DNA from 3 places in the Shinella sp. G-2 genome. Region 3 is predicted to be linked to each of the others. Evidence: predicted binding sites of a transcription regulator. Region 3 holds the regulator's gene; each other region holds the start of a gene.
The links. Region 3 encodes LexA, which represses DNA repair genes until DNA is damaged. Its sites were predicted from a motif close to TGTTCNNNNTGTGTTCNG; they were not measured.
Positions count from the first base shown of each region.

Region 1 (10,474 bases), on a different contig from region 3:
GGAAGCCGGCCAGCCGGAATTTGCCACCATCGCCGCCCGTGCCCAGGAACTCGGCATCGAGACGGCCCATGTGCCGGTCGGCCCCATGGGTGTTACGGCCGAAGCGGTCAACGGCATGGTGGACGCGCTCGACGAGCTGCCGCGCCCGATGCTCGGCTATTGCCGCTCCGGCATGCGCTCGACGAAGACCTACGAGCAGACGCTGCATATGCGCGGATAAGACGGGAGGGCCTGCCCCTCAACCGTCTCCAGCCCTTCTTCCCGCAGGCGGGGCGAAGGGCCCGTTGCGCTGGTTCCTGAAAATCGCGTTCCTTGCAGCAAGCCGAGGCATCGCTTCGGCGTCCTTCTCCCGTTTGCGCGGGAGAAGGTTCTAGTTGCAGGATCAGGGCGCTTGCGCCCCAAGCCTTATTTGCCGCTGCGGATATCCGAGAGCGTGCGCGTCGGCGTGATGGCTTCCGGATCGAGTTTCACTTCGATGATCGCCGGCTTGCCGCTGGCGCGGGCACGCAGGAAGGCGGGGGCGAAGTCTTCCGTCTTTTCCACCGTCTCGCCGTAACCGCCATAGGCGACGGCAAGGGCGGCGAAGTCCGGGTTGGTGAGGTCCGTCGCGCTGACGCGGCCCGGATATTCCCGCTCCTGGTGCATGCGGATCGTGCCGTAGATGCCGTTGTTGACGGCGACGGTGATGAGCGGAAGCTGGTAGCGCACGGCGGTGGCGAATTCCTGCCCATGCATCATGAAGCAGCCGTCGCCGGCAAAGCAGATGACCTCACGCTCCGGGTGGAGCTGCTTGGCAGCGACCGCGGCCGGCAGACCATAGCCCATAGAGCCGGAGGTCGGCGCGGCCTGCGTGCCGAAACGGCGGAAACGATGGAAGCGGTGCACCCAGGTGGCGTAGTTGCCGGCGCCGTTGGTGAAGATGGTGTCTTCGGCCGTGTTCTCTTCCAGCCAGGCCATGATCGGCCCCATCTGCACATTGCCGGGGCCTGTCATCGGCGGCGTCGACCATGCCAGATAGGCATCGTGCATCGCGGCCGTGCGGGCGGCCCAGCGCGGCGCGGATTTCGGTGCGAGGCCTTCCAGCGCGGCGACGAAATCGTCCGGCGCGGCGCAGATCGCAAGATCCGGGCGGTAGACGCGGCCGAGTTCCGACGGGTCGGGGTAGACATGCACCAGCTTCTGCTGCGGGTAGGGGCTCTTGATCAGGCTGTAGGTGGATGACGGCATTTCCGAGTAGCGGCCGCCGAGCAGCACGATAAGGTCGGCCTCGCGGATTTCCTTGCCGAGCGTCGGATTGATGCCGATGCCGGAATCGCCGGCATAGTTCGGGTGCTGGTGATCGAACAGCATCTGGCGGCGGAAGGAGCAGGCAACGGGCAACGACCAGCGTTCGGCAAAGGCCGTGATTCCGGCGACGCTTTCGTCCGACCAGCGCGTGCCGCCGAGGATGACGAGGGGACGTTCGGCCGTTTCGAGAAGGCCGGCGAGTTCGTCCACCTGCTTGCGGCCGGGATGGGCCTCCACCGGCATATAGGCCTGCGGCGCAACCGCCTCGACCTCGTCCGTCAGCATGTCCTCGGGCAGGGCCAGCACGACCGGGCCGGGGCGGCCGGAGGTGGCGACGGCGAAGGCGCGGGTGATGAATTCGGGGATGCGACGGGCGTCGTCGATCTCGGCCACCCATTTGGCGACCTCGGTGAAGGCGCGGCGGTATTCCACCTCCTGGAAGGCCTCGCGCTCGCGCGCATCGCGCTGCACCTGGCCGATGAAGAGGATCATCGGGATCGAATCCTGCCGTGCGATATGCAGGCCTGCCGATGCATTGGTGGCGCCGGGGCCGCGCGTGACCATGCAGATGCCCGGCTCGCCCGTCAGGCGTCCCCAGCAATCGGCCATCATCGCCGCGCCGCCTTCCTGACGGCAGACGACGACGTCGACATTGGTGTCGTGCAGCGCATCGAGCACCGCGAGGTAGCTTTCACCCGGCACGCAGGCGACGCGCTTGACGCCGTTGGCAACGAGGGCGTCGACGATCAACTGGCCACCGGTCTTCATGCGCTTTTCTTTCCTGCTTCGAGCGTTTCGAGTTCCGCCATCACGGCGTCGGTATGTTCGCCGAGCCGCGGGCTCGGGCGGTGGTAGGTGAGCGGCGTGCCGGAAAAGACGATGGGCGTGCGCACGCCGGGGATGAGATTGCCATCGGTATCGGGCAGATCGATGCGCAGGCCCCGGGCCTTCACCTGCGGGTCGTCGAAGGTTTCGGCGATGGAGTTGATCGGACCCGCCGGCACGCCCTCGCGCTCGCAGGCGGCCAGAAGATCGGCCTTGCTGATGCCGGCCGTCGCGCCTGTCACAAGCCGGCGCACCTCGTCGCGATTGGCGACGCGGGCGCGGTTGGTGGAAAAGCGCTCGTCCTCCGCGACGCCGTCGAGCTTCAGGATGCCGCAGAGCTTGCGGAACTGCCCGTCATTGCCGACGGCGAGGATGATGTGCCCATCCGATGTGGGTACGACCTCATACGGTGAGATGTTGGGATGGGCATTGCCGAGCCGCTTCGGGGCGACGCCCGAGGCGAGGAAATTCATGTTCTGGTTCGCCATGACGGCGGACTGCACGTCGAGCAGCGCCATGTCGACATGCTGGCCCTTGCCGGTCTTCATGACATGGATGAGCGCGGCCTGGATGGCGGTGACGGCATAGATGCCGGTGAAGATATCGGCGATGGCGACGCCCGCCTTCATCGGCTCGCCATCCGGTGCGCCGGTCACGGACATGAAGCCGGACATGCCCTGCACGATGTAGTCGTAGCCGGCACGGGCGGCATAGGGCCCGTCCTGGCCGAAGCCGGTGACGGAGCAATAGACGAGCTTGGGGTGCGTCTTCGCAAGGCTCTGGTAGTCGAGCCCGTATTTCGTCAGGCCCCCCACCTTGAAGTTCTCGATCACCACGTCGGCGGTGGTGATGAGGCGATGGACGATCTGGCGGCCTTCCTCCGTCTTGAGGTCGACGGCGATGGAGCGCTTGCCGCGATTGGTCGAATGGTAATAGGCGGCCGAAAGGTTTTCGCCGTCCTTGCCCGTCACGAAGGGCGGGCCCCAGGCGCGCGTATCGTCGCCGCCGTCGGGATTTTCGATCTTGATGACGTCGGCGCCCATGTCGGCCAGCATCTGGCCGGCCCAGGGCCCGGCGAGAACCCGCGCCAGTTCGATGACCCTTATGCCGGCAAGCGGCAGGTTCGACGTCTCCATCGTGTCCTCCTCCTCGACGGGCGCACGACCGCGACCGCTGGGCTTTTCGCCCGTTTCGCCTTGGATAACAAAAAGCCGCCGGGCAGGATAGCGCAAGGCGCCGGGGACATCATGACGCCTCAGACTGACTTGATGCCCGGCCGGTTACGCTCCTGTCAGACCGGCGTCGAAACCGGCGGGATGGTGGCTGTCTTGCCGATCTGCCGCTCGCGCCAGATGATGTAGAGGCCCGAGCTGATGATGATGGCGATGCCGAGCCATTTCAGCGCGTCCGGCAGGTCGCCGAACACCCACCAGCTGAGCACCGTGGCCGAAACGATCTCCAGATATTGCAGCGGGGCGAGCGTGGAGGCGGGAGCCGAGCGATAGGCATAGACGCCGAGCACGCCGGCAATGGTGGCCGCGACGGCCGCACCGGCGATATAGAGCGTGTTCGCCATGTCGGGCATGACCGGCGTCAGCATCGCGATGCCCGCCTTGCCGCCGAAGGCCAGCAGCAGGCCGGAGAACACCGCGCCCCAGGCGCCGGCATAAAGCTGCATGGACCAGGGGTCCTCCTTCTGCGCCACAAGCCGCGTCAGAAGGTAGAAGAGCGCCATGGAAATGGCGGCGACCACGGGCAGGAGTGCGATGGGGCCGACCTCCTGCAGGCTCGGCTGGATGACCAGCATGGAGCCGAAGAAGCCGACGCCGCAGGCCGTGTAACGCCGCCAGCCGATGGTTTCCTTGAGGACGATCGAGCCGAGAATGGTGAGGATGATCGGCTCGACGAAGAAGATGGCGATGGCGTCCGCCACCTCCATTACCGCGAGCGGCGTGAAGAAGGCGATCATGGTGATGGCCATCAGCAGGCCACGGGCGGCATGCAGGCCCATCTTCTTCCAGGTCACGTTGAACAGCGTGCCGCGCACAAGGCAGATCGGCCCCAGCACCAGCATCTGGAAGACGAGGCGCACGCAGGCGATCTCGGTCGCCGGCACGGTGGTGACGGCAAGCTTGGCGAAGATGTCGATGATCGGTGAGACGAGCACCGAAAGCACCATGAGAAGAAGCCCGAGGCTGACATCCTGGCGAAGGGGCGTTGCGGCTTGCGTGTTCATGAGGGTTCCGGGACCGGGCGCCGCGTGGCGACGACCCGCCTGCACCAGCCGGCAAAGGCATCGATGGCGGGGTCGCGCAGCGCCGGGCTTTCGTTCAGCGTTTCGTGTCGCATGCCGCGATAGACGATCGTGGTCACGTCCTCAAGCCGCGATTTTTTCAGTCGTTCGGCAAAGGCCAGCGTCGCCCGGCCGCGATCCGTCGCCGGATCCTCGTCGCCGCCGACGAGATGGACCGGCAGCGTCTTCGGCAGCCGCGCCAGCCCTTCGATGGAGGCATCGGCGAAGGTCACGGCGAAGATGTCGATCCACATGGAGACGTTGACGTCGAAGCCGCAGAGCGGATCGGCGATATAGGCATCGACCTCGCTGGCTTCGTGCGACAGCCAGTCGAAGGCCGTGCGGTGGCCGGGAATGGACTTGCCCCAGGCGGCGAAGGTGAGCTTCGGCAGGATGCCGCTCGGCACGTCCGATCCCTTCAGCATGCGTTCTCCCGCCAGCACGACCTGCGCGAGGCGTCCGGTGAGACCCGGCTCTAGGTTGGAGTTCCACACGGCGAGCGCGTCGATATCCGACGGATGCGCCTCGGCGAAGGCGAGCGCCAAAAGCCCGCCCATGGAATGACCGAAGAGCACGACCGGCAGGCCCTTGTGGCGGCTGACGGCGTGGTCGCGTACGGCGCGCATGTCGGCGATCACCCGCTCGATCCCGTCTCGCGGCGCAAACTGGCCGCGCGGGGCGTCCGGCGCGGTGGTGAAGCCGTGGCCGCGATGGTCGTGCGCATAGACATGAAATCCTTCCGCGGCCATGCGCGCGGCAAAGGCGGCATAGCGCGCGCTGTGCTCTGCAAGTCCATGGCTGACGAGGAGGATGCCCCGTGCTTCGCCGCGCGCCGGTTCGTGCCGTAGCGCCAGCGCCGCCCCGCTCGGGCTCTTCAGGGTTTCTGTCTCTGAAAACACGGCCATTCCTCCCGTTTGTCAGAGGTCAACGCGATTTGGCGTGCAAAGACAATGGGATGCGGCGTGTATTTTGAAATTTACTCCCGTATGTCGCGATTTTTCAGATTCAGGGTTGCAATTTTCCCGTTTTAGTCCGTAAATGATCTTGCTTTGTTCCATTCGGAGGTCGCCATGAACATGAAAGCTGCCTTGGCCTTTCTGGCCGCCTGTATCTCCTTCCTTCTCGCGCCCGGGCTTGCCCTGGCCCAATCCGCGCCCGTGGACGGTCCGGCCCGCGAGATCCTCTCCATCAGCTGGCAGTCCGGCTATTGCGCCGCGCGGCCGAAAAGCGGCGGCTGCGCGGACTTCTCCGCCGCGTCGCCGGCCGCAAGCCGGTTTTCGCTGCACAGCCGCTTCCTGGCGCGCAAGAGCTATTGCGGCATCGAGGCCGATCTCCAGCAGCGGGCGCGCAAGGGCAAGTGGACGGACCTGCCGGCCATCACGCTCGCCTCGGCCACGCAGGAGCGCCTGCTGGCGGCGATGCCGGCTGCGCGGCTCGGCCTCGACCGGCAGCAATGGCTGCGCAGCGGCAGTTGCGTCGCGGCCTCGCCGGAGGCCTATTACAGCCGCTCGCTCGACCTGCTCGATCAGTTGAACGCCTCGCCGGTATTGGCACTCTTTGCCGACAAGGCGGGCGGCACGGTGACGCTCGCCGAAGTGCGCGCCGCCTTCGATACGGCCTTCGGTGCCGGTGCCGGGGAGCGCGTGCGGCTCACCTGCCGCAAGGTGGACGACAAGGCCATCGTGATCGGGCTCACCATTGGCGTGGCGAGCGGCGAGGGCACGCTTGCCACCCTGATCGATGCATCGTCGCCGACGAAATCGCGCTGCACGGAAGGTTTGACGGGGACGGCGCAAGCCGGCTGACAAACGCCTTCGCCCGCGGCTTTCGCAGATTGCCGCGGGCGTAGAATTCGCCTACATAGCGGGCAAATTTGTCCGATCCGGAGCGCGTTTTCATGGCACGTCAGTTCATCTATCACATGTCGGGGCTCAACAAGGCCTACGGCAACAAGAAGATCCTCGAGAATATCCACCTGTCCTTCTACCCGGATGCCAAGATCGGTATCCTCGGCCCGAACGGCGCGGGTAAGTCGACCGTGCTGCGCATCATGGCCGGCCTCGACAAGGAATTCACGGGCGAAGCCTGGCTTGCCGAAGGCGCGACCCTCGGCTACCTGCCGCAGGAGCCGCAGCTCGACGCCTCGAAGACCGTGCTCGAGAACGTCATGGAAGGTGTCGCGCCGAAGAAGGCGATCCTCGACCGCTACAACGAACTGATGATGAACTATTCCGACGAGACGGCGGAAGAGGGCGCGAAGCTCCAGGACATCATCGACAGCCAGAACCTCTGGGACCTCGAAAGCCAGGTCGAGATGGCGATGGACGCGCTGCGCTGCCCGCCGGGCGATGCCGGTGTCGAAAGCCTGTCGGGCGGTGAAAAGCGCCGCGTCGCGCTCTGCAAGCTGCTGCTCGCCCAGCCCGATCTCCTGCTGCTCGACGAACCGACCAACCATCTCGACGCCGAGACGATCGCCTGGCTGGAAAAGCACCTGCGCGAATATCCCGGCTCCGTGCTGATGATCACCCACGACCGCTACTTCCTCGACAATGTCACCGGCTGGATCCTCGAACTCGACCGCGGCCGAGGCATTCCCTACGAGGGCAACTATTCGGCCTATCTGCAGTCGAAGTCCAAGCGCATGGCGCAGGAAGAGCGCGAAGAGGGCGCCCGCCAGAAGGCGCTGTCGCGCGAGCAGGAATGGATCGCCTCTTCGCCCAAGGCGCGCCAGGCCAAGTCCAAGGCGCGTATCCGGGCCTATGACGAGCTGGTCAAGGCCGCGGCGGACCGCCGTCCCGGCGATGCGCAGATCGTTATTCCGGTCGGCGAACGCCTCGGCAACACGGTCATCGAGGCGGAAAACCTCACCAAGGCCTATGGCGACCGCGTTCTCATCGAGAACCTCACCTTCAAGCTGCCGCCCGGCGGCATCGTCGGCGTCATCGGTCCGAACGGCGCCGGCAAGACCACGCTGTTCCGCATGATCACCGGCCAGGAAACGCCGGATTCGGGCTCGATCACCGTCGGCGAGACGGTCGATCTCGGTTATGTCGACCAGAGCCGCGATGCGCTCGGCGGCGACAAGACCGTGTGGGAGGAAATCTCCGGCGGCAACGACGTGCTCAAGCTCGGCAAGCATGAAGTCAACAGCCGCGCCTATTGCGGCGCCTTCAACTTCAAGGGCGGCGATCAGCAGCAGAAGGTCGGCACGCTCTCGGGCGGCCAGCGCAACCGCGTGCACCTCGCCAAGATGCTGAAGGGCGGCTACAACGTCATCCTGCTCGACGAACCGACCAACGACCTCGATACGGAAACGCTGGCGGCGCTTGAAGACGCGCTGGAAAACTTTGCCGGCTGCGCCGTCATCATCTCGCACGACCGCATGTTCCTCGACCGCCTCGCCACCCACATCCTCGCCTTCGAGGGCGACAGCCATGTCGAGTGGTTCGAGGGCAACTTCGAGGATTACGAGAAGGACAAGATCCGTCGCCTCGGCGCGGACGCCGTCAACCCGAAGCGCGTGACTTACAAGCGCCTGACGCGCTGAGCGATGCAACGCCCCGAAGCGGGCCAGTGGCGGGCATCCGCCGCATGCCGCCCCGCGACGCCTATCAAAACCCCGGTTCGCCGGGGTTTTTCTTTGCCGCTGTTGATGGGAAGATCGCGACACGGATTGGCTCTTGCGCGACGCAAGTTAATCACATAAACATATCTTTATGTCTTGATTGGAAAGATCATGGGCGACACGCAAAAACTCGGACTGGACGACATCGTGGAGATCCTGAAGGCGGCGGGCGAACCGACGCGCCTTCGCCTGCTCGCGCTCCTGTCGCATGGCGACCTGACGGTGACAGACCTCACGGACATTCTCGGCCAGTCTCAGCCGCGCATCTCGCGTCACCTGAAGCTGCTTGCCGAAGCCGCGCTGGTCGATCGCTACCAAGAAGGCGCCTGGGCCTTCTTCCGGCTGAGCCAGGGCGGCCCCGCCGTCGCGCTTGCCCGGCAGCTACTCGATGCGGCCGAGCCGACCGATGCGGTCTTCGCCCGCGACGACGAACGGCTGCGCGTGCTCAAGAAGATCCGCGCCGAGAAGGCGCAGGCTTATTTCAGCCGCAACGCGGCGGAGTGGGATGCCGTGCGGCGCCTGCATGTCAGCGAGGCGGAGGTCGAGGCGCGGCTTGCCGCGATGATCGGCACCGAGCCGGTCGACGGCTTCCTGGACCTCGGCACCGGCACCGGCCGCATCCTCCAGCTCTTCGAGGGCCTTTACCGACGCGGCGTCGGCGTCGACGCCAGCCGTGACATGCTGGCGGTGGCGCGCGCCAATCTCGACCGCGCGGGCATCACCAAGGCCTCGATCCGCCATGGCGACATTTTCAACCTGCCGCTGGAACGCGACGAGTTCGATGTCGTGACGATCCACCAGGTTCTACACTTCCTCGACGAGCCGGAAGCGGCGGTCGCGGAGGCGGCGCGCATGCTGGCCCCCGGCGGCCGGCTTGCCATCATCGATCTTGCCCCGCACGCGCTGGAGCACCTGCGCGACGAGCACGCCCATATCCGCCTCGGCTTCTCGCACCAGACGCTTTGCGAATGGCTGGAGAAGGCGGGGCTTTCCGTCGAAGAGGTCGTCGATCTCAAGCCCGCGCATTCGGCCGCCGATGCGCTCACCGTGACCATCTGGCTTGCCCGCGACCAGCGCGAGCGGGCGGCCGACCCTATCGCGATCCGCAGGAGGAGTTGACATGAAGCCGGCGACCGCCATCCGAGCCCACAAGGACATCCGTCTGTCTTTCGAGTTCTTCCCGCCGAAATCCGCGGAGGCCGAAAGCCAGCTCTGGGAAACGGCCGCCGAGCTTTCGGCCTATGATCCGGGCTTCATGTCGGTCACCTATGGCGCGGGCGGGTCGACCAAGGCGCCGACGCTGGCGACGGTCCGCCACCTTCTTTCCATGGGCCTGCCGACGGCGTCGCACCTCACCTGCGTCGGCGCGACCAAGGAGGAGGTCCACGCCGTCGTCGCCGAATTCCAGGCGGTCGGGGTCAAGCATTTCGTGGCGTTGCGCGGCGACCCGCCGGGCGGCGTCGGCACGGCCTACCAGCCGCATCCCGGCGGCTATGCCAATGCGGCGGAACTGGCCGCTGGCCTGCGCGGTCTCGGCGATTTTGAGGTTTCCGTCTCCGCCTATCCGGAAAAGCATCCCCAGAGCCCGGACGTGGCCGCAGACATCGACATGCTGAAGCGCAAGGTGGACGCCGGCGCGACGCGCGCGCTGACGCAGTTCTTCTTCGAGAACGACGATTTCGAGCGCTACCTGGAGCGTGTGCGCAAGGCGGGCATCGACATTCCCGTCGTGCCGGGCATCCTGCCGGTGCACAATCTCGGACAGGTCCAGAAATTCGCCGGTCTCTGCGGCGCCACGGTGCCCGGCTGGCTCGCCGACCGCCTCTCGCCCTTCGACGACCGGCCGCAGGAGCGTGCCGCCGTCGCCGTCGAACTGGCGATCCGCCAGGTGGAGGACCTGATCGCCCGCGGCATCAACGAATTCCATTTCTACACGATGAACCGCGCCACGCTGGTTTCGGCGGTGTGCGACGGCGTGGGCTTCGCGCGGATCGGCCGGAGCCAGGCGGCAGGCGCGGCGGCCTGAGGCTTCACCGGCAGAACCTGAAAATGAAAACGCATGGCGCCGTCTCCGGGGCCATGCGTTTTTCGAATTCGTGTGGGCAGGGTTTCTTGCTTTTGTCCCTTGCCCTTCCTTTGCGCTGTGTCGCCCTCAGATGAAGATCATCGTTGCGACGAAGAGGAACGCGGCACTGATCACCAGAACATTCAAGGAATGTGTGAGTCCCATGGCTGACCTCCTTGCGTTTACGATCCAATATTACGACCGAAAAAAGCGGGTTGGAAAGGTGTTTTGTTGCTGCGTTGCAACATCACGGCTTCGCCGGATGGTTATTCACAGTGCTAACTTCCTGTATTTTCTCCCTTATTGCGCATGCCACAAAAAATTCACAATCCCTACCAAATGACGAATGCCGGCATTGTGCATTTACCATTGTGGCATA
Region 1 is NZ_JBBEYH010000001.1:244,924-255,397, forward strand. Features, by position in the region: gene V8U06_RS01275 (TIGR01244 family sulfur transferase) at 1-220, shown strand, start outside; gene V8U06_RS01280 (thiamine pyrophosphate-binding protein) at 406-2,055, opposite strand; gene V8U06_RS01285 (CaiB/BaiF CoA transferase family protein) at 2,052-3,248, opposite strand; gene V8U06_RS01290 (DMT family transporter) at 3,404-4,348, opposite strand; gene V8U06_RS01295 (alpha/beta fold hydrolase) at 4,345-5,304, opposite strand; gene V8U06_RS01300 (ribonuclease) at 5,476-6,210, shown strand; gene ettA (energy-dependent translational throttle protein EttA) at 6,303-7,952, shown strand; gene V8U06_RS01310 (ArsR/SmtB family transcription factor) at 8,142-9,149, shown strand; gene metF (methylenetetrahydrofolate reductase [NAD(P)H]) at 9,151-10,056, shown strand.
Region 1: a site for LexA is predicted at 5,445-5,462, ahead of V8U06_RS01300 (ribonuclease). Genes of this name have one in related genera too.

Region 2 (10,474 bases), on a different contig from region 3:
ATCGATCGTCTCTATCCGGTCGCAGAGCAATCGGACAAGGCGCTTTTGATCCCGCACCGGCTGCGCGGTGCCGACGCGGATCGCCTGCAGGGAATTGTCGACGCGGTGGAAAAGCAGATCGAGCCGGCGTGCGCCGAGACCGCGTTTTTCCAGCGTATGGCAGAGGTCGTGCACAAGGGCGGTCGTGTAGCGCGCGATGGTCTCGGGCGCGCCGATCGGCTCGCCGAAGACTTTTCGCACGGTGGCAAGCTCGGGGTCGCGCAGTGGATCGACGGGCTCGCTGATCGTGCCCAATACCTGGTCGAGCCGCCGGCCGAGCGCAGCGCCGAAGCGCAGCACCAGGGGTGCGCGGGGTACGGCCAGCACGTCGCCGATAGTGGCAAAGCCGAGCCCATGCAGGCCTGCGACGGTTTCCGGCGCGATGCGCAGGCCCGGGATCGGCAGCGGCGATATTGCCGCCCTCGACCCTCCGTGCGGGAGGACGCGTACGGGATCGGCCAGGAACCGGGCGGCGGCATGGGCCGCCCCCCAGCTATCGGCCACCGCCGCGCGGGCGAAAATGCCGGATGCGGAGAGGCGGTTGACGAGGCCGGTCAGCATCTGCGCCTCGCCGCCATGCAGGTGGTCGGCGCCGGTCGTGTCGATGACAAGGCCATCCGGCGGGTCGGGGGCGACGATCGGCGCGTAGTGCTGCAGGGCCCACAGGGCAAGGCGCTGCAGCGCGGCGGCATCGGCGGCGGGGTCGGCGGGCATGGTCAGGATGTCGGGCCGCAGCGCATGGGCCTTGGTGAGCGGCATGCCGACGCGAAGGCCTGCCTGTTCGGCCGGCCGGCTCACCGCCGTGACGATGCGGCGCGATCCCTCGCGTCCGACGAGAATGAGCTGCCTGTCAGGCGGAGGCGCTGCGGGACCAAGCGTCCGCCGCAGGCGATCGATCGGCCAGCCCGGAAGAAAGAGCGATACGACCCTCGGCATCGGATGCCTCCACGTCAAAGTCCGCCGCTTCGCCGGCCCGGCAGCGTACGAGTTGCAACAGCCACCGCGCCCGGCCGATGCCGGGCACGGGAAGCGGCGCGGACGGCCGCAGGGACACCCGCCAGCGCGTGACGGCGGCGGACGGCAGGGCAAAGACATCCGCCGGCCTGCCGCGCGGCAGACGGCGCAGGGCGATGCCAAGCGTGCCGCCCGCCTCGGCGGCAAGCTGCAGGCGGCGCGAGGCGGTCATCGACAGACGCGTGACCTCCGCCACGACGGCGCCGAGCCCGCCATGCCGCAGCCCCTCTTCGAAACAGAGGAGCAGGCTCTTCTCGTCGCCTGCCTCGGCATAGACAACGCGCCCCGGCGCGAGCCCCGCCTGCGCCAGCGCCGGGGCGAAGAGGTCGGGCTGCGTCAGACACCAGAGCACCTGCCCCCGGGTGCGGGCGGCGATGCCGGCGGCAAAAAGCATGGCGGCCGTGCCTTCCACGGCATCCTCGCTGCCACCGCAGATCTCGTGCAGGCTGGCGAGGGCCAGCCCACCGCCCGGCAGGCGGCCGTCGATGTCTGGCACGCCGAAAGGCAGCACCGCCCGGTCGGGCAAGGCGCGGCCGTCGAACTGCCGGATGCGCTCGCGCAGGTCGGCGACAACGGCATGGGCGGAGGCGGACATCGGCTTTGCAGCTCCTGTTGAAGGATGTTTGTTCTTTATTTGTTCTCAATTTCGGCAGGAGTCAACCGCCCTGCCGTACGGGAAAGATCACAGTTTGAATCATGCCCGGGAACCAACGGGCGCGGCGGAAGTTCTTCTCCACGCCATTCTCATCATTCAAGTCCATCAATTCAGGAGACAGGCCCATGGCTGACGAAAAGAGCACCGGCAAGCGCACGCTCGGCGTCGTTGAAAGCGGCGACAGCATTTCGCAGGAAGCGCGTGCCGCGGCTGCGGAAGCGACGGTGAACGAACAGATCGAGGCGCTGAAGACGGAAATCTCACGCCTGAAAGAATCGGCAGGGCTGATTGCCGAGGGCACGGGCAACCTTGCCGTCGCCAAGGCGGAATCGTTGCGCGATGAAGTGCGCCGGACCATTCAGGCCAATCCGCTTGCCACGCTCGCCGGGGCTGCCTTCATCGGTTACCTTTTCGGCCTGCGTCACCGATAAACGGTTTCTCTTCCAAAAAGAAAAGCCCGGCATTGCCGGGCTTTTCTGCGTTCAGAACCAGCGCTGGCGGCGGGGTGGCTCGTTTTCGAGGGTGCCGAGCAGGTAGCCGACGACGAGGCCGGCAAAACCCGCTGCAAGCACCACCGTCGACATGGCTGCGGGATGCTCGCGTGCGGCTTCCGCGACCGCCGCGCCCTCGTTCCGGACATAGCGGCGGGCCGAGCGCATGGCAGGGCGGGCGGCCTCGACGGCATCGCCGGCCCGGTCGCGCATCGCCTCATAGGCCTCGGCACCACGGTCGCCGAGATCCTTCTGGAGCTGGGCGAGTTCGGCGCGAAGGGCGGAAATCTGGGATTGAACGTCGGTGCTTGCCATTGCGGTCTCCTTGTCAGAATGGAGAGGCAACGGATGGCGCGCGGCTTGGTTCCCTGGCGGCCTGGAAATCGCCCGTCAGCCAGCCTGTCGGCGGCCGTCGCGGCGGATCTGCGAAGGCGTGTCGCCGAAGGCGGCGCGGAAGCGGCGGGTGAAGTGCGACAGGCTTTCGAAGCCGGTTTCCAGCGCGATTTCGATCAGCGGCTTGTTGGTGCGCATCACCATGTTCAGCGCGGCCGCCATGCGGATCTTCATGTAGATCGCGCTCGGCGAGGTGCCCATGTCGCTCTCGAACAGGCGTTCGAGCTGGCGGCGGGAAACGCCGGTCATGGTGGCGATGCTGTCGATCGAGAGCAGATCCTCGGTGTGCTGTTCCATCATCATGATGGCGAGATGCACGCGGCGGTCGCGCGCTTCGAGGCCGAGGGGATTGCGCGGCTGAAGGTCGGTGGCATCGCGCCGGTGGCGGATCTGCAGGATTTCCAGCGCATTGCGCTCCGCCGCTTCGCCGACATGATGGCGCACGAGCGTCGCCGCGAGATCGGCGACGCTGCTGCCGCCGGCGCAGGTGGCGACCTTGCCGTCGAAGCGGAAAATCTGCTCCGAGGTTGCCTCGATATCCGGGAAGCGGCCGCGGAAATCGCGGTGGTGCAGCCAGCTCACGCAGGCCGTATGGCCCTTGAGCAATCCGGCTTCGGCGAGGATGAAGCTGCCCGTACACAGGCCGATGAGCCCGACGCCGGCCTGGGCCGCCTTGCGCAGATAGGTCAGCGCATAGCTGTCGATCGGTTCCTCGACACTCAGAAGCCCGCCGACGACGGCGATATAGTCGAAACAGGCGGGATCGGCGAAGGGGGCGGTGGGCGCGACCTGGATGCCGCTGGAGGAGGAAATGAAGTTGCGCGTACTGCTGAGCACGTCCCAGTCGCAATTGACGCGGCGGGAGCGGTCCTCGCTGTCGCTGGCAAGACGCAATGTATCCACGAACAGGGCGAAGGCGGAGAGGGTGAAACTCTTCGACAGAATGAAACCGACGCGCAACGCTTTCGGCGTCGTCGCTCCGCTCATCTCCTTCGATGTCCGAACATCTATCGCCATCAGGCCTCCCGCGCCGCTCCGCCCGGCACTATCGCCGCTGGCGACGGCCACTGACAAGAGCCATAGCAGATTTCGCCCGCCCATACCAATGCTGCGCGTGGTTTGTGCAAGGATTAAGGCTGCGGGGCATTCTCCACCGGCAGCCCCCTCGCCCAATCCTCGAGCGCGCTTCGCATCGCCGCTTCCGCCGGCTGGCTGCGTGTAAAGGCCCACCAGAGGTGAGCGCCTTGCCAGATGCCGGCCATTTGCCAGCCGAGACGTTCGCCCTCGACGGGATCGGCGGACAGGCGCCGGCCGAGGGCTCTGGCGACGCGCAGCCCCCACGCCGCGCCCCGCGCACGCAGCACGGGGTTGCGGATATCCTCGCGCAACAGGAGCAGGCCATCGGTTGCGGTCTCCTCGGCCGCTTCGGGCGGCATCAGGCGAAGGAGAAAGGCAATCGCCCCTTGAAGGTCCGGGGCTTCCTCGGCGTCAGCGGCTTCGGTCTCCGCGTCCAGACGGTCCCAGGCGCGCAGCAGCACGGCTTCGAGAAGGGCCTCCCGGTCGCCGTAGCGCTGCACCAGCGTGGCGGCAGAAAGGCCGGCCGCCTTGGCGGCAAGGGCGAAGGTGAGGCCGGCGGGGCCGGTTTGCCGCAGGGTTTCCAGGATGGTGTCGAGCACCGCTTCGTCGGGGATTGTCTTTCGTCGTGCCATGCTTTTATATAAATGAACATTCATTTATTATTCAAGGAGATTTCGCATGGCCCGCATTCTCGGCTATATCGCCACCAGTCTCGACGGCATGATCGCCACCGAGGACGACAATCTCGACTGGCTGTTCAAGTATGACAGCATGGATCTCGGCGAACACGACTACCGCACCTTCATCACGCGGATCCGCACGGTGGTGATGGGCCGCGGGACCTATGACTTTATCGCCAACGAGCCCTCCCCGTGGGCCTATGGCGCGCAGCGCGTGATCGTCGTCACGTCACGGCCCATCGACAACCCGAAAGGCCCGCTCGAACTGCGCAGCGACGTCGATGCGCTGATCGGCGAACTGCGCGCGCTCGATGACGGCGATGTCTGGATGCTGGGTGGCGGGCAATTGCAGATGGCGTTCCTGGAGCGTGGCGCGCTCGACGAGATCGAAATCTATGTCATTCCGGAAATGCTCGGCGGTGGCCGGCCGCTTTTCCCCGCGACAGGATTTCGTGCGAGCCCGACCCTGGTCGGTGCTCAGGCTCTCGACAAGGGCTGCGTCCGGCTGCACTACCGCTTCAATTGAGGGAAAGGCCTTGCTGGACGCCCGCGGCGCTGAAAAGCCGGCCGCGGGTCACGTCGGCAACGGCGGAACGTTCCTTCAGAAGTTCGAGGAAGTCGTAGCCGGCCGACCAGCGGCCGAAGCCGCTGGCAATGTTGATATGGCCGGCATTACCGATATCGATGAGGTCGCTGCCCCAGGCCTGCGCCGTGCGCTGCAGCCTGTCGACGGGCATGTAGGGATCGTTGAGGCTGCCGACGATGAGGGAGGGAAACGGCAGGCGCTTCTGCGGCATGGCGCCGAACTTGATGGCGCAGGGATGCAGGACCTCCGTCGCGTCGAGATCGCAGGGCGCGACCAGCAGCGCGCCGCGGATGCGGGTGGCAAGCCGGCTTTCGGCAAAACGCGCCGCCAGCACGCAGCCGAGGCTATGGCCGACGAGCCAGACGCCGCGGCCGAGCATGTCCACCTGCCGCTCCAGTACCGCCAGCCAGTCCTCACGCTCCGGGCAGGTCCAGTCGTGTTGCTCGACGACGCGGCTTTCCGGATTGTCGCGTGCCCAGTGGCGCTGCCAGTGCGCCTCCGGCGACCCGTTGAGGCCGGGCAGGATGAGCGTGTCGACGGGGATATCGATGGGCGGCATGACGGGGCCTTCCTTGACGAGCGACGATGCCAGGATGATGGGCGTGGTCGGCAGGATTCGTAAGGAAGAGGCTGCTACAGTCTGCAAAATCCATAAAAATTCTTTGCATTCCTGTGGCGCGTGGCGCACCGGGCGGTCTTCCCGCCCGGTGCTCTCGTTCAGCCACGATGGTCGAGGCGTGCGACCAGCCGGTCGCCGAGCCACTGGATGGCGCAGGTGAGCACGATCAGCACGGCGACGACCGCCACCATCACCGATGTCTCGAAACGCTGGTAGCCGTAGCGGATGGCAAGGTCGCCGAGACCCCCGGCACCGATGGCGCCGGCCATGGCCGAGGCGCCGATCAGCGTCACCAGCGTCACCGTGAAGCCGGCGACGACGCCCGGCAATGCCTCGGGGATCAGCACCTCGCGCACGATGGTCCAGCGGTTGCCGCCCATCGCGCGCACGGCCTCGATGAGGCCGCGGTCGACCTCGCGCAGCGAGACCTCGGCGATGCGGGCATAGTATGGCGTCGCGGCAATCGACAGCGGCACGATGGCCGCCCAGGTGCCGATGGAGGTTCCGACGATGAGGCGCGTCACCGGGATCAGGGCGACGAGCAGGATGATGAAGGGGACCGAGCGGAAGCCGTTGATGACGGCACCCAGCACGCGGTTGATCCAGAGATGTTCCGCAATGCCGCCCCGCGCCGTCGCCACCAGGGCGAGACCGAGCGGCAGGCCGAAGACGAGCGAGATGACGCCGGAGGCAGCGGTCATGACGATGGTTTCCCAGAGCGAGCGGACGAGCAGTTCAAGCATGACCGGCGACATGGCCGAGGACCTCCCCCTTCGCGCCGAAGCGCTCTGCGAACGAAACGAGCCGGGCCGCGTCATCGGCCGGCACGGCAAGGAAGAAGCGGCCGACGGCCTGCTCCTGAATATGGTCGACGCCGCCATGGAGAAGGCGGTAGCCGCCCGGGAAGGCAGTGGACAGTTCCTGAAACAACGGACCTGTTGCGGCGGGGCCGGCAATGTCGAGGCTGAGCACGGCCTCGCCCGCGACGTCGGCCGAAAGCCGCTCGGCGATATGCGCGGGAAGCTGCGGGCGGATGCCGCTGAGCAGGCTCTTCGTCGTCTCCGCCTGCGGCTGCGAGAAGACCTGCCAGACCGGCCCCTCTTCCACGATGCGGCCGGCATCGAGCACGGTGACCCGGTCGGCGATGGTGCGCACCACTTCCATTTCATGCGTGACGAGCAGGATGGTGAGGCCGAGCGTGCGGTTGATGTCCTTCAGCAGCGTCAGGATCGCGCGGGTCGTTTCGGGGTCGAGCGCCGAGGTCGCCTCATCCGAAAGCAGGAGGGCCGGGTTCGCCGCGAGCGCGCGGGCGATGCCGACGCGCTGCTTCTGGCCGCCGGAGAGCGCCGACGGGTAGGCCTTGGCCTTGCCCGACAGGCCGACCAGTTCCAAGAGTTCCGCGGCGCGCGCAAGGCGTTTCGCCTTCGGCCAGCCCTCGATCTTCAGCGGAAGGGCGACGTTCTCTTCCACGGTCTTGGCGGAGAGCAGGTTGAAATGCTGGAAGATCATGCCGATGCGGCGGCGCAACGGCTGCAGCTCGGCTTCGCCGAGCCCGGTGATCTCGCGGCCCTCGATGGCGATGGTGCCGCTGTCCGGCCGCTCCAGCCCGTTGAGGCAACGGATCAGGGTCGATTTTCCCGCACCGCTGCGCCCGATGATGCCGAGGATTTCGCCGCGGCGCACGTCGAGGGAGACGCCTGCCAAGGCCGCCGTCCCGCCGAAACGCCGCTGAACGTCGGCCAGATGGATGACGGGCGGCTCGGCGGCCGCTGCCGCCCTCCAGGCCACATGTTCGTTCATTCGTTCTTCCTTCCGGAAATGCTGGAAGCCCGCGACGGCCGGAGGCGGTCGCGGGCTGTCCCGATAATCGCTGGCTGCCTTAATAGGCGCTGATGCCGGTGCCCTTGTAGACGCGGTCGAACTCGGCCTTCACGGCGTCGTTCTGGTAGGCTTCCACCAGGGGCTTCACCCAGGGCTCGTCCTTCGATTCCTCGCGCACGGCGATGAAGTTGCGGTACGGATTGTCGTCCACCGGCTCCTGCGCGATGCGGTTTTCCGGCGTGAGGCCGCTCTTCAGCGCCCAGTCGGTGTTGACGATGGCGGCGTCGAGGTCATCGACCGAGCGGCCGACGATGCCGGCATCGAGTTCCTTGATCTCTAGGTTCTTCGGATTTTCCGAGATGTCCGCGATGGTGGCGAGAATGCCGGTACCGTCCTTCAGCTTGATCAGGCCTTCGTGCTGCAACACGCGCAGGGCGCGGCCTTCGTTCGACGGATCGTTCGGCACGCCGACGACCGCGCCGTCCGGCAGGTCTGCGGTCTTGGTGTGCTTCTTCGAGTAGAGGCCGATGGGCCAGACGGCGGTGTAACCGACAGGCACGATCTTGTAGCCATGCGTCTTCACCTGGTTTTCCAGATAGGGAAGATGCTGGAAGGCATTGGCGTCGATTTCACCGCGCGCCAGCGCTTCGTTCGGCTGGGTATAGTCGTTGAAGACGACGGTCTCGATGGTCAGGCCGTTCTTGGCGGCTTCCGCCGTCACGACGCGCCAGACGTCCTCGTCCTCGCCCGAGATGATGCCGACCTTCAGGTCCTTCTTGTCTTCCGCGGAGGCCGGCGCCGGTGCGGTGAGCGTGGAAACGGCGAGTGCCGCCACGGCGAGGCCGGCGAGCGCGGCGCGGCGCGTGAGAAGTGTGGTTTCGAGGAGGGGCTTGCGGATGTTCGACATTCTGGCCTGCTTTCGCGATTGGGAGGATCGACGGCGAAACACGATTGTTTCGGCAAGCAAAATCGCAAATGCCGCTTTTTCGGACAACGAATGGCGATTTGTTGGGCAGTGGGAATGGGAACTTTCCCTCTAGCGTGTCGGCGGGATGCGAAAATATTTTCTATCTTATTTATAGAATATGCCGATGCGCCTCGGTCAGCCCGTCTTGCCGAGCGCGGCGATGCGTTCGAAATGGCCCCGGCCGAGATAACCGGTGCCGTCGCGGATATCCGCGGCGATGGCAGCCTTCAGTGCCTCGGCGTCCCGTTTGACGATGGCGGCGAGCGCCTCGGCGTGGCGGTCGACCTGATAGGTCTGCGACAGGGTTTCGCCGGCCCGGCGCATGAAGGGGCCAAGACGCAGCCAGAGGGATTCGATGAGCGGCAGCATCACTGTGCCGGGGCGGGCTTCATAGAGGCAGCGATGGAAGTCGAAATTCGCCTCCACCAGCCGGCCGAAATTGCCGATGGCCAGCGCCTGGTCGGCTTGCTGGTCGAAAGCCCTAAGGCGCGCGAGCCGCAGGTCATCGATGAAGGGCATGGCGCGCTCGGCGGCGCGGGTTTCGAGCGCGACGCGCGCCTCAAGGACCTCTTCGAAGCTCGGAGGGTCGAGATCCGGCACGCGGACACGGCGGTTGTCGAGGAGTTCCAGCGCGCCGTCTGCCACCAGTCGGTGCAGGGCCTCGCGCACCGGCATGGCGCTGACGCCGAGCGTGTCGGCCAGGCCGTTGATCGTCACGGGATCGCCCGGCTCGAACTGGCCTGTCATGATACCGCGCCGCAGGACGCGGTAGACCCATTGTTTGGCAGATTCGGACGCCTCCCGCCCGGTTGTCACCAGCATGCTGAAATCCTCCCTCCGCAGATCCGGCCTCCCGCCGGTTCTCGTCCCAGGGCTGAATTCTCCGGCCTTTGCACGCAGGGCGGATAAATTCGCAAAGCCCAAAATCGCCCTTTACAGATTTGATCAAATTATGATTTGTTGTGATCATAAGCAAGACAAGCCTATCACATAGAGCCGTGATTAGCGGCCGGACAGAGGACAGCCGGCGGATTGGGCAGGGAAAGCTCGGGCGCCGGTCGAAAAACGGGGAACCGATGACTGACACCCGAACGACCGCAGCCCATGGCGGCGCCATTGGCATGCATGGCATCCAGAAATGGTTCGGCACCTTCCAGGCCGTCAATGATGTGACGCTGGATATCCGCTCGAACGAATTCTTCACCCTTCTCGGCCCTTCGGGCTGCGGGAAAACCACGCTCCTGCGGATGATCGCCGGCTTCGAGCTGCCGACCGAAGGGCAGATCCTGCTCGATGGCGTGGACATTTCCAACCTTCTGCCCAACCAGCGGCCGGTCAATACGGTTTTCCAGAACTACGCGCTCTTCCCGCATCTGACGGTCGCCGAGAACATCGGCTTCGGTCTCAAGATGCTCGGCAAGCCGAAGTCCGAGATCGAGGGCGTCGTCAAGGACATGCTGAAGCTCGTGCATCTCGAGGGGCGCGGCAACAATCCGGTCACGCAGCTTTCGGGCGGCCAGCAGCAGCGCGTGGCGCTCGCCCGCGCACTCGCCCCGCGGCCGAAGGTCCTGCTGCTCGACGAACCGCTTTCCGCCCTTGACCTGAAACTGCGCAAGTCCATGCAGATGGAACTCAAGCGCCTGCAGCTCGAAACCGGCATCACCTTCGTCTTCGTCACCCATGACCAGGAAGAGGCCCTCACCATGTCCGACCGCATCGCCGTCATGTCGACGGGCACGGTCCGGCAGGTCGGCTCGCCCTGGGATATCTACGACCGTCCCGCGGAGCGCTTCGTCGCCGACTTCATCGGCGAGACGAACTTCCTCGAGGCCGAGGTCCTTTCGGTCTCTGGCAACAAGGCGCGCGTGCGGCTTTCCTCCGGCGCGGAAATCAACGCGACCTATCCGGAAGACATCACGCCAAAGGGCAAGGTCACCATCGTCATCCGTCCGGAACATGCCCGCCTCGGCACGGCCGGTTCCGGAATGCTGGACGGCGTGCTCGACGACATCGTCTATCTCGGCACGGACAACCATTTCCACGTCAAGGTCGATGGCGGCGGCACCTTCATCGTGCGCCAGCAGAACGCCAAGAGCGGTCCGTGCGGCTTCTCCGAGCAGGAACGCGTCAGC
Region 2 is NZ_JBBEYH010000006.1:192,861-203,334, reverse strand. Features, by position in the region: gene V8U06_RS13265 (DUF6504 family protein) at 1-975, opposite strand, end outside; gene V8U06_RS13260 (ImuA family protein) at 890-1,648, opposite strand; gene V8U06_RS13255 (hypothetical protein) at 1,834-2,139, shown strand; gene V8U06_RS13250 (hypothetical protein) at 2,191-2,514, opposite strand; gene V8U06_RS13245 (GlxA family transcriptional regulator) at 2,590-3,609, opposite strand; gene V8U06_RS13240 (TetR family transcriptional regulator) at 3,723-4,301, opposite strand; gene V8U06_RS13235 (dihydrofolate reductase family protein) at 4,348-4,875, shown strand; gene V8U06_RS13230 (RBBP9/YdeN family alpha/beta hydrolase) at 4,868-5,494, opposite strand; gene V8U06_RS13225 (methionine ABC transporter permease) at 5,653-6,309, opposite strand; gene V8U06_RS13220 (methionine ABC transporter ATP-binding protein) at 6,290-7,354, opposite strand; gene V8U06_RS13215 (MetQ/NlpA family ABC transporter substrate-binding protein) at 7,434-8,282, opposite strand; gene V8U06_RS13210 (hypothetical protein) at 8,272-8,415, shown strand; gene V8U06_RS13205 (GntR family transcriptional regulator) at 8,478-9,164, opposite strand; gene V8U06_RS13200 (ABC transporter ATP-binding protein) at 9,419-10,474, shown strand, end outside.
Region 2: a site for LexA is predicted at 1,678-1,695, ahead of V8U06_RS13260 (ImuA family protein). Genes of this name have one in related genera too.

Region 3 (10,474 bases):
CGCCACTCAAGGCGCTGTTCATTCTGCCATCGGTCGTGCGCACGCTGCTCAAGGGCGGCGACGATACCGTTCTGAAAATGGTCATTCGCCTCATTGAGGCCGAGGGCGTCCGCATTGTCGGCGCCCATGACATCGTGCCCGATCTGCTCGGCAGCGAAGGCCCGCTGGGCAGCGTGGCGCCGGATGGCGCGGCCGAGGCCGACATAACCGCCGCTGCCGCCGCCGCGCTCGCCCTGGGCCGGCTCGACGTGGGGCAGGGCGCCGTCGCCGTCGGCGGGCGCGTGGTGGCGCTGGAGGGTGCGGAGGGCACGGATGGCATGCTGGAGCGCGTTGCTGCGCTCCGCGCCGCGGGCCGCATCTCGCAGCGCCGCAAGGGCGTGCTGGTGAAGCTCTGCAAGCCGGGACAGGACATGCGCGCGGACCTGCCCTCCATCGGCGTCGAGACGCTGCGGCGGGCGAAGGCGGCGGGGCTGGCCGGCATTGCCGTGGAGGCCGGCCGCTCGCTGGTGCTGGAGCGCGACGTACTCATTGCCGAAGCGAATGCGCACGGCCTCTTCGTGACGGGGATCGTGCCCGGGGAAATGGAGACCGCGCGATGACGGGAAAGACGATCAGGATCGGCGTGATCGCCGGCGAAGTCTCCGGCGACCTTTTGGGTGGCGATCTCATCGCGGCGCTTCGCACGGCCTATCCCGGCGGTGTCGAGCTTGTCGGGGTCGGCGGCGAGGCGCTGGAGCGGCAGGGTCTGACATCCCTGTTCGACTTTTCCGAACTTTCCATCATGGGCATTTCCCAGGTGCTGAAGCGCCTGCCGCTGCTGCTGCGCCGCATCCGCCAGACGGCCGATGCCCTGATCGCCGCGCGGCCGGACGCGCTGCTTATCATCGACAGCCCGGACTTCACCCACCGCGTCGCAAGGCGCGTGCGCAAGGCTCTGCCGGATCTTCCCGTCGTCAACTATGTCTGCCCCAGCGTCTGGGCCTGGAAGGAAGAGCGCGCGCCGCGCATGCGCGCCTATGTCGATCACGTGCTGGCGCTGCTGCCCTTCGAGCCCGCGGCCATGGAGCGGCTCGGCGGCCCGAAGACGACCTATGTCGGCCACCGGCTGATCAACGATCCGGATATCGGCCGCGTTCGCGCGGCGCGGCTGGCGCGGGAGGGCGAGACCCCGGCTGCACCCGCCTGCCTGCTGCTTCCCGGCTCGCGCAGCACGGAAATCAACCGGCTGCTGCCGGTCTTCGCGGAGATGGCGACGGAGCTTTCCGCGCGCCATCCCGGCATCCGCTTCCTTCTGCCCACCGTGCCGCGGCAGGAAGCGCTCGTGCGCCAATTGACGGCGGACTGGCCTGCGCAGCCTCTCATCACCACGTCGAGCGAGGACAAGTGGCGCGCCTTCGCTGAGGCCGATGCGGCCGTCGCCGCCTCCGGCACGGTCATTCTGGAACTTGCGCTTGCCCGCGTGCCCGTCATTTCCACCTACCGCTTCGACTGGCTGGCAAACTTCTTCTTCCTGCGCAAGGTGAAGGTCTGGACGGCGGCGATCCCCAACATCATCGCGGACTATGTCATCGTTCCGGAATTCCTCAACGAGCAGGTGCGCGCCGGCACGCTGACGCGCTGGTTCGAGCGGCTTTCGGCCGACACGCTGCAGCGCCGCGGCGTGCTGGAAGGCTACGACCTCGTTCATGCCCGCATGCAGACGGAGCGCCCGCCCGGCGAGACCGGCGCGGCGGTGATCCTCGATCTTCTCGCAACAAAAAAACCCGGTCAGTTCTGACCGGGTTTTCTTCTTTTCGGGGGGGGGCTGAAATCAGCGCTTGGAAACCGGCACGTAGTCGCGCTTCGGGGCGCCGACATAGAGCTGGCGCGGACGGCCGATGCGCTGTTCCGGATCTTCGATCATCTCGTTCCACTGGGCGATCCAGCCGACGGTGCGGGCGAGCGCGAAGAGCACGGTGAACATGGTGGTGGGGAAGCCCAGCGCCTTCAGCGTGATGCCGGAGTAGAAGTCGATGTTCGGGTAGAGCTTCTTCTCGATGAAGTATTCGTCGGTCAGCGCGATGCGCTCGAGCTCGATCGCCACTTCCAGCATCGGATCGTCCTTGATGCCGAGCTCGCCGAGAACCTCATGCGTCGTCTTCTGCATGATGCGGGCGCGCGGATCGTAGTTCTTGTAGACGCGGTGGCCGAAGCCCATCAGGCGGAACGGATCGTTCTTGTCCTTGGCGCGGGCGACATATTCCGGAATGCGCTCGACCGAGCCGATTTCCGCGAGCATGTTCAGCGCCGCTTCGTTGGCGCCGCCATGCGCCGGGCCCCAGAGGCAGGCAATGCCGGCCGCGATACAGGCGAAGGGGTTGGCGCCCGAAGAGCCGGCGAGGCGGACCGTCGAGGTGGAGGCGTTCTGCTCGTGGTCGGCATGCAGGATGAAGATGCGGTCCATGGCGCGGGCAAGCACCGGGTTGACCACGTAGTCCTCGCAGGGAACGGCAAAGCACATGCGCAGGAAGTTCGACGCATAGTCGAGGTCGTTCTTCGGGTAAACGAAGGGCTGGCCGATATGGTACTTGTAGGCCATGGCGGCGATCGTCGGCATCTTGGCGATCATACGCAGCGAAGCGACCATGCGCTGGTGCGGATCGGTGATGTCGGTCGAGTCATGGTAGAAGGCGGAGAGGGCGCCGACGCAGCCGCACATGACGGCCATCGGATGGGCGTCGCGGCGGAAGCCGGTGAAGAAGCGGCTCATCTGCTCGTGCACCATGGTGTGGTGCGTGACGCGGTAGTCGAAGTCGGCCTTCTGGGTCTTTGTCGGCAGTTCGCCGTACAACAGAAGGTAGCAGACTTCGAGGAAATCGCCGTGTTCGGCCAGCTGCTCGATGGGATAGCCGCGGTGCAGCAGAACGCCTTCGTCACCGTCGATATAGGTGATCTTCGATTCGCAGGAAGCCGTGGAGGTAAAGCCGGGGTCGTAGGTGAAGGCGCCGGTATGTTTGTACAGGGTGCCGATGTCGATTACATCGGGGCCGATCGTCCCGGATCGCGTCGGCAGTTCGACTGTCTTGCCATCGATCGATACACCCGCGCTTGTTCCTGTCATAACGATCCTCCGTTGTTTCAAATGGCGGCACGAGGTTGTGCCCGGCCCATGAACATGCTCGTTTTGCTAGCCCATTTACGGTGCCCTGCCAAGCGATACGAAAGGCAAATTGTGCATTGCGGAAATGGACTTTCCGGCAACGCAATATCTACCCTTTCCGGGAAGTTGCAAGCAACCTTTGAGAGTGTCCTTCAAATTATGGAGGTGGCATCCTTTCTGTCTGGCTTAGCAATTGCGAAGCATCTGACGGTTGAAGATTTCTCCGTTCGATTGCACAATCGCATGGAGGGAACGGGGCCGGGGACATGGCCAAGGTGGAAGTCGCCGAGCGGGAAGACATGTCCGAGGCCGATGCCTTCCGGACAACACTTCCCGATGCCGTCGCGCCAGCCGCGCCAGGCCCGACAGGGCGGCGTCCGACGCTTTCGGCGCGCCTGCGCCATGCCGCTTTCCGCTTCGGGCATCGCGCCTTCGGCCGGCAGAACCTCGCCGAGGCCTTTGCGCAGGAGCGGGCGCATGGCCACTTCTTCCTCTTCGTTCCGGTCTTTCTCGGCATGGGGGCGGCGCTCTGGTTCGCGGCCGCATCGGATCCGCCGCTCCGCGTCCTGATCCTGCTTCTCTGCGTGACGCTCTGGCCTGCCTTGCGGCTCAGGCATCGCGAGGACTGGATCGCGCTTGCGGCCGGCGCGGCGTTCCTCGTACCGGCGGGCATGCTGCTTGCAGCGCTCGAAAGCGCGCGGCTGAATACGGTCGTTCTGGACGCACCCGTCACGAGCGAGATCGGCGGCCGGGTGCTGGCGCGGGAAAGCGATGCGCGCGGGGCCATTCGCTATCGCATCGCGCTGGAGGCAACGCGCGATCCGGTGCTGAAACGCGCACCCGGCGTGGTGACCGTGCTTGCGCGCAGCCGGCATGAGCCGGTCGCGATCGGCGGCGGCATAAACGGGCGAGCGCGTCTCAACCCGCCCTCCGGGCCCGCCCTTGCCGGGCTCAACGATTTCACCTTCGACGCCTATTTCGCGGGTACGGGCGCCATCGGCTATTTCTACAGCGCGCCGACGGCGGTCGTGGCCGGAGAAAGCGGTTTCGAGGGGCGTATCCGGGAGACGATCGCGGGCTGGCGCAACAACCTCACCGAGCATATCCGCAGCCGCATCGGCGGCGATGCCGGCGCGATCGCCGCCGCGCTCGTGACGGCAGAACAGCGCGCGATCGACGAGGACACGGTCGAGGCTCTGCGGCAGGCGGGACTTGCCCATGTGCTTGCCATTTCGGGGCTGAACATGGTGCTGGCGGCCGGCATCTTCCTGGTCGGCGCACGCGGGCTCCTGGCGCTCATACCGGGGTTCGCCGAACGCTATCCGACGAAGAAGATCGCGGCCGCGGGTGCGCTCGTCATGGTGACGCTCTACATTCTCGTTTCGGGCGGCGCGATCTCGGCGGTGCGCTCCTGGATCATGATCTGCGTCATGCTCGTCGCCGTGCTTTTCGGCCGTTCGGCCATCAGCCTGCGCAATGTGGCGCTTTCGGCGATCATCATCCTTGCGGTGACACCGTCGGCCATCACCAATCCGGGTTTCCAGATGTCCTATGCGGCAACGCTCGGCCTCGTTGCCGGCTATGCCGCCTGGCGGGAGCGACCGGCGCGGCAGGAGGGGCGGGGAGGACCGTTCCAGCTTTTCGGCGGGGCGGTGGGCCGCTTCCTCGGCGGACTGCTTCTGTCCTCGCTGATCGGCGGCGTTGCGACGCTGATCTATTCCGTCGGCCACTTTCACCGCATTCCCGCCTATGGGCTCGCCGGCAATCTGCTGGCCATGCCTGTGATCAGCGCCATCGTCATGCCGTTCGGCCTCATCGCCGTGCTGCTGATGCCCTTCGGTCTCGACGCCATTCCCTTCGCCATCATGGGCAAAGGCATCGAATGGATGATCGCGCTGTCGAACTGGGTGGCCGGCTGGAAGGGGGAGATCGTGACGGGCCGCATTCCCCCGCTCGCCTTCCTGCTGATCGGTCTCGGCGGCGGCCTTGCCTGCCTGCTGCGCACGCGCCTGCGGCATGCCGGGACGCTGCTCGTGCTGTTCGGCGCCGGCCTTGCGTTCTGGCCAGGCGGCGCGGCGCCGGAAGTGCTGGTATCGGAAGACGGGCGTCTCGTCGCCATCCTTGAGAACGACAGTGCCGCAACGAACCGCGCCCGGCCGACGGACTTCATCTACGATCAATGGCGCCGCGCGCTTCGCCTGAGCGGCCACCGGAAGCCTGAGCTGCGGAAGACCGCCGGACTGTTTCGTGAAGAAGCGAACGCCGCCGACGGTGCAGGCGAAACTGCCAGGGATGGGAAGCGGCCGCGCCGGAAGGCGGACCGGCAAAACGCCCTGGCCGCCATGACGGACGCGTTCGCCACGGCCGGAAAGACGCGGGCCTTCGTCTGCGAGGCGAAAGCCTTCTGTGCTGCGATATCGCCGAGCGGCTGGCGGATCGTCACGCTGGAAGACACCGCGTTTCTCGGCACGGCCTGCGACAATGCCGATCTCGTCGTCGTGCCGTTTCCGTTGCGGATCGATGCGTGCCGTTCAGGCGCGCGACTGGTGACGGCTCGCCACTTGCGGCGAACGGGCGCACTGGAAATCAGACCTGCCGACGCGGGGCAATCGGCTGACGCGGGTACGGGTGTATCCGCGCGCCTGTCTGCCGCTCCTCTGTCCTCCGCCATCGTGACCCCCGCGGTCGAAACGCTCGACCGGCCCTGGGCGCGACATCGCGCCTATGACTGGCGCACCGGCAGTTTCACGCCGGCGGTGGCGGCTCAGTTGTAGCGGCGGATGAGGCCGACGAGCTTGCCCTGGATCTTGACGCGATCCGGCCCGAAAATGCGGGTTTCGTAGGCGGGGTTGGCGGCTTCGAGCGCAATGGAGGCGCCCTTGCGGCGGAAGCGCTTCAGCGTTGCTTCCTCGTCATCGACGAGCGCAACGATGATCTCGCCGGGATTGGCGCTACTGGCATTGCGGATGATGACCGTGTCGCCGTCGAGAATGCCGGCCTCGATCATCGAATCGCCCTTCACTTCCAGGGCGTAGTGGTCGCCGCTGCCGATCATCTCGGCGGGCACGGTAATGTCGTGGGTATTGTTCTGGATGGCCGAGATCGGCACGCCGGCGGCGATGCGGCCCATGACCGGCACGGAGACCGAGGAGGACATCTCGACCGCAGAAGGCGCACTGCGCTGCACGGGTGCGGGCGCCGCCGGCTGCTTGCCACGGCTGCCTTCGATGACGGAGGGCGAGAAGCCGCGACGCGGCTGCAGGCTCGGCGAATAGGCGTCCGGCAGCTTGATGACTTCAAGCGCGCGCGCCCGGTTGGGCAGGCGGCGGATGAAGCCGCGCTCTTCGAGCGCGGTGATGAGGCGATGGATGCCAGATTTGGAGGCGAGATCCAGGGCATCCTTCATCTCGTCGAAGGACGGAGGAATGCCGGATTCCTTCATACGCTCGTGAATGAACAGGAGCAGTTCCTGTTGTTTGCGCGTCAGCATGGCCTCTCCACCGAGAATCGTGAAACAAATCCAGAACATACACTATCTGTTCCATATGTGTTCTGCAAGAGGCCGCTGAAACAATAATACTGTTCAGGCGGCGGGATCGCGCAGCAGGAGGACCGTGCAGGGCGCGCCCGCCGAGGCCGCAGGGGCATTGGGGGGACGAACCAGCAGACCTTCGGCTTTCGCGAAGACCTGCATCATGGAAGAATCCTGCTTGTCGAAGGGCGTGACCGTCAGGTTGCCCGCCGGGTCGAGCGCGATTCGCGCCCGCACATAGTCCTGCCGATGGTCGTTTTCCTTGAGCGGCACGGCGGCCACGGCCTGCCGCAGCCGGTTCTTCGGCGGCAGATGGGCGAGGCGGCGGACCAGCGGTTCGAGGAAGAGATGGGCGCAGACGAGGCTGGAAACGGGATTGCCGGGAAGGCCGACGAACTGCACGGGGCCGAGGCGGCCGACCATCAGGGGCTTGCCGGGGCGCATGGCGATGCGCCAGAAATCGAGTTCCATGCCGGCCTCGCCGAGCACCGGCTGGACGAGGTCGAAATCGCCGACCGAAGCGCCGCCGAGCGTGACGAGCACGTCGATGTCCTGCGCCAGGGCCTTGCGCACGGCCGCAAGCAGGGCCTGCTTGTCGTCGCCGACGATGCCGAGGTCGATGATCTCCGCGCCCGCGGCCCGCGCGATGGCCGAAACGCCATAGGTGTTGGAGGCGATGATCTGGCTGGCGCCGGGTGGCGTGCCCGGCGGCACGAGTTCGTCGCCGGTCGCCAGCACGGCGATGCGGGGGCGGGCATAGACGGCAAGATGGGCATGGTTCATCGCGGCCGCGACCGTCAGGCGGCCGGCATCGAGCACGTCTCCGGCCTTCAGCACCACGTCGCCTTCGGAGAAATCCTGGCCGCGCGGGCGGATATGCCGGCCTTTCGGCGTGAGGAACGTCGTGCGGATGCGGCCGTCCTCGAGGACTTCGGCATCTTCCTGAAGAAGAACCGTATCGGCAAAGGCGGGCAGCGGTGCGCCGGTGAAGATACGCACGGCCTCGCCCCGCCCGGCGGTGCCCATGAAGGCATGGCCGGCGGCCGAGGTGCCGGCGACCGTGAGGATCGCGCCGCGCTCGGCGATGTCGGCGTGACGGACGGCGTAGCCATCCATGGCGGAATTGTCGAAGGGCGGCTGGGTGAGGCGGGCGGCGACGTCCTCGGCGAGCACGCGGCCTTCCGCCTCGTGCAGCGCAACCGTCTCCACCCGGCGAACCGGCTTCGCCGCCGACAGCAGGCGCTCTAGGGCGTCGGCGACGGGCAGGAGGGCCATCAGGCGTCTTCCCGCTTGTAGTCGCCCGAACGGCCGCCGGATTTTTCCCGGAGGCGCACGCCGCCGATTTCCATTTCGCGGTCGGCGGCCTTCGCCATGTCGTAGACGGTGAGGCAGGCGACGCTGACGGCCGTCAGAGCCTCCATTTCCACGCCGGTGCGGCCGGTGAGCTTGGCCATGGCCTCGACCCTGAGGCCGGGAAGCGCACGGTCCTCGCGGATCTCCAACGCCACCTTGGTCAGCATCAGCGGGTGGCAGAGGGGGATGAGGCTTGCCGTCTGCTTGGCGGCCATGATGCCGGCAAGGCGCGCCGTGCCGATCACGTCGCCTTTCTTGGCATCGCCCTTGAGGATGAGGTCGAGCGTCGCCGGCGCCATGCGGATGAAGCCCTCGGCGACGGCGATGCGCACCGTCTCGGCCTTGTCGCCGACATCCACCATGTTGGCTTCGCCGGAGGCGTCGATATGGGTGAGCGTGCGGCCGTCGTCGGCCATCATTCCGCCGCCAGCATGCCGGCGTCGCCGGTGAGCAGTTCGCGCGTGGCGGCCGTCACGTCGTCCTTGCGCATCAGGCTTTCGCCGACGAGGAAAGTGGAAATGCCGACCTTGCCGAGGCGCGCGCAATCGGCATGGGTGAAGATGCCGCTCTCGCCGACGAGCAGCCGGTCGTCCGGCACCATGCCGGCCAGCTTTTCCGAGACGGCGAGGTCGACGTCGAAGGTGCGCAGGTTGCGGTTGTTGACGCCGACGAGCTTGGACTTGAGCTTCAGCGCGCGTTCCATTTCCTCTTCGTCATGCACCTCGATCAGCACGTCCATGCCGAGCGAGAAGGCGGCGTCTTCCAGCATCTTCGCCGCGTCGTCGCCAAGCGAGGCCATGATGAGGAGAATGCAGTCCGCGCCCCAGGCACGGGCTTCCAGCACCTGGTAGCTGTCGAACATGAAATCCTTGCGCAGCGCAGGCAGCGCGCAGGCTTCGCGTGCGGCGGTCAGGAATTCCGGCGCGCCCTGGAAGCTCGGCGTATCCGTCAGCACGGAGAGACACGCCGCGCCGCCCGCCTCATAGGCCCTGGCGAGCGCCGGCGGATCGAAGTCCGGGCGGATGAGGCCCCTGGAAGGGCTTGCCTTCTTGATCTCGGCGATGAGGCCGAAACGGCCTTCGGCCTTGCGGTCCCTGAGGCTGGCGAAGAAGCCGCGCGGCGGCTCCTGGTCGCGAATGCGGGCGCGAAGCTCGGCAGGGGCGACGCGCGCCTTGGCGGCGGCGATTTCCTGCAGCTTGTAGGCTTCGATCTTCTTCAGAATGTCGGTCATGGCCAATCCTACTCCGCCTGGCCTTCGTTGGAAACCGCTACGAGACGTTCCAGCGCGGCGCGGGCGCGGCCGCCTTCCAGCGATTCGGTCGCGCGCTTCATGCCGTCGGCCAGCGTTTCCGCCTTGCCGGCGACGACGATCGAGGCGGCGGCATTGGCGAGCGAGATATCGCGATAGGGCATATGCGCGCCGCCGAGCACGGACAGGAGAGCGGCGGCATTGTGCGCGCCGTCGCCGCCGCGCAGATCGTCGAGCGTGACTTGTGGCAGGCCGAAATCGGCCGGCGTCAGTTCGAAGGTGCGGATCTTGCCGTCCTCCAGCGCCGCGACCTGCGTGGTGCCGGTCGTGGTGATCTCGTCGAGGCCTTCACCATGCACGACCCAGATGCTTTCCGAGCCGAGGTCGCGCATCACCTCGGCGATCGGCACCAGCCATTGCGGCGAGAAGACACCGAGCAACTGCCGCTTGACGCCGCCGGGATTGGAGAGCGGACCGAGCAGGTTGAAGATGGTGCGCGTGCCGAGTTCGACGCGCGACGGGCCGACATGCTTCATCGCGGGGTGATGCAACTGCGCGAACATGAAGCCGAGGCCGGCATCGTGCACGCAGCGGGCGATTTCGGCGGGGCCGATATCGAGCTTGACGCCGAGGCAGGACAGCGCGTCGGCCGTGCCCGACTTGGAGCTGAGCGCGCGATTGCCGTGCTTGGCGACCGGAACGCCGGCGCCCGCGACGATGATCGCCGCGAGCGTGGAGATATTGTAGGTGCCGGCACCGTCGCCGCCCGTGCCGACGATGTCCATGGCGTCGGCCGGCACGTCGACCGGCAGCATGCGGGCGCGCATGGAGCCGACGGCGCCGTAGAGCTCGTCCACGGTCTCGCCGCGCACGCGCAGCGCCATCAGGAAGCCGCCGATCTGCGAGGGCGTCGCCGCGCCCGACATGATGATCTCGAAGGCGCCGCGGGCCTCTTCCCGGTCGAGCGCTTTGCCGGCGGCGACCTTGGCGATGTAGGGTTTCAGGTCGGACATGCGGTTCCTTCTTCCCTTATTGCCGCGCCATGCTCTGTTCGGCGAGCGCGCGGTTGATCGAGACGCCGTAGGTGGCCTGCAGCGCGTTCACCATCTGGTCGAGGATGTCGTCGCCGCTGGTGCGGGCGAGGGCCGCGATCTGCTGCTCCTCGTTGGAAAGCGCGTCGGTGGTCGCGTCCGCGTTTACG
Region 3 is NZ_JBBEYH010000009.1:138,012-148,485, reverse strand. Features, by position in the region: gene V8U06_RS16435 (LpxI family protein) at 1-599, shown strand, start outside; gene lpxB (lipid-A-disaccharide synthase) at 596-1,777, shown strand; gene gltA (citrate synthase) at 1,811-3,100, opposite strand; gene V8U06_RS16420 (ComEC/Rec2 family competence protein) at 3,406-5,913, shown strand; gene lexA (transcriptional repressor LexA) at 5,904-6,629, opposite strand; gene V8U06_RS16410 (molybdopterin molybdotransferase MoeA) at 6,723-7,946, opposite strand; gene moaC (cyclic pyranopterin monophosphate synthase MoaC) at 7,946-8,440, opposite strand; gene trpC (indole-3-glycerol phosphate synthase TrpC) at 8,440-9,255, opposite strand; gene trpD (anthranilate phosphoribosyltransferase) at 9,264-10,286, opposite strand; gene V8U06_RS16390 (SurA N-terminal domain-containing protein) at 10,303-10,474, opposite strand, start outside.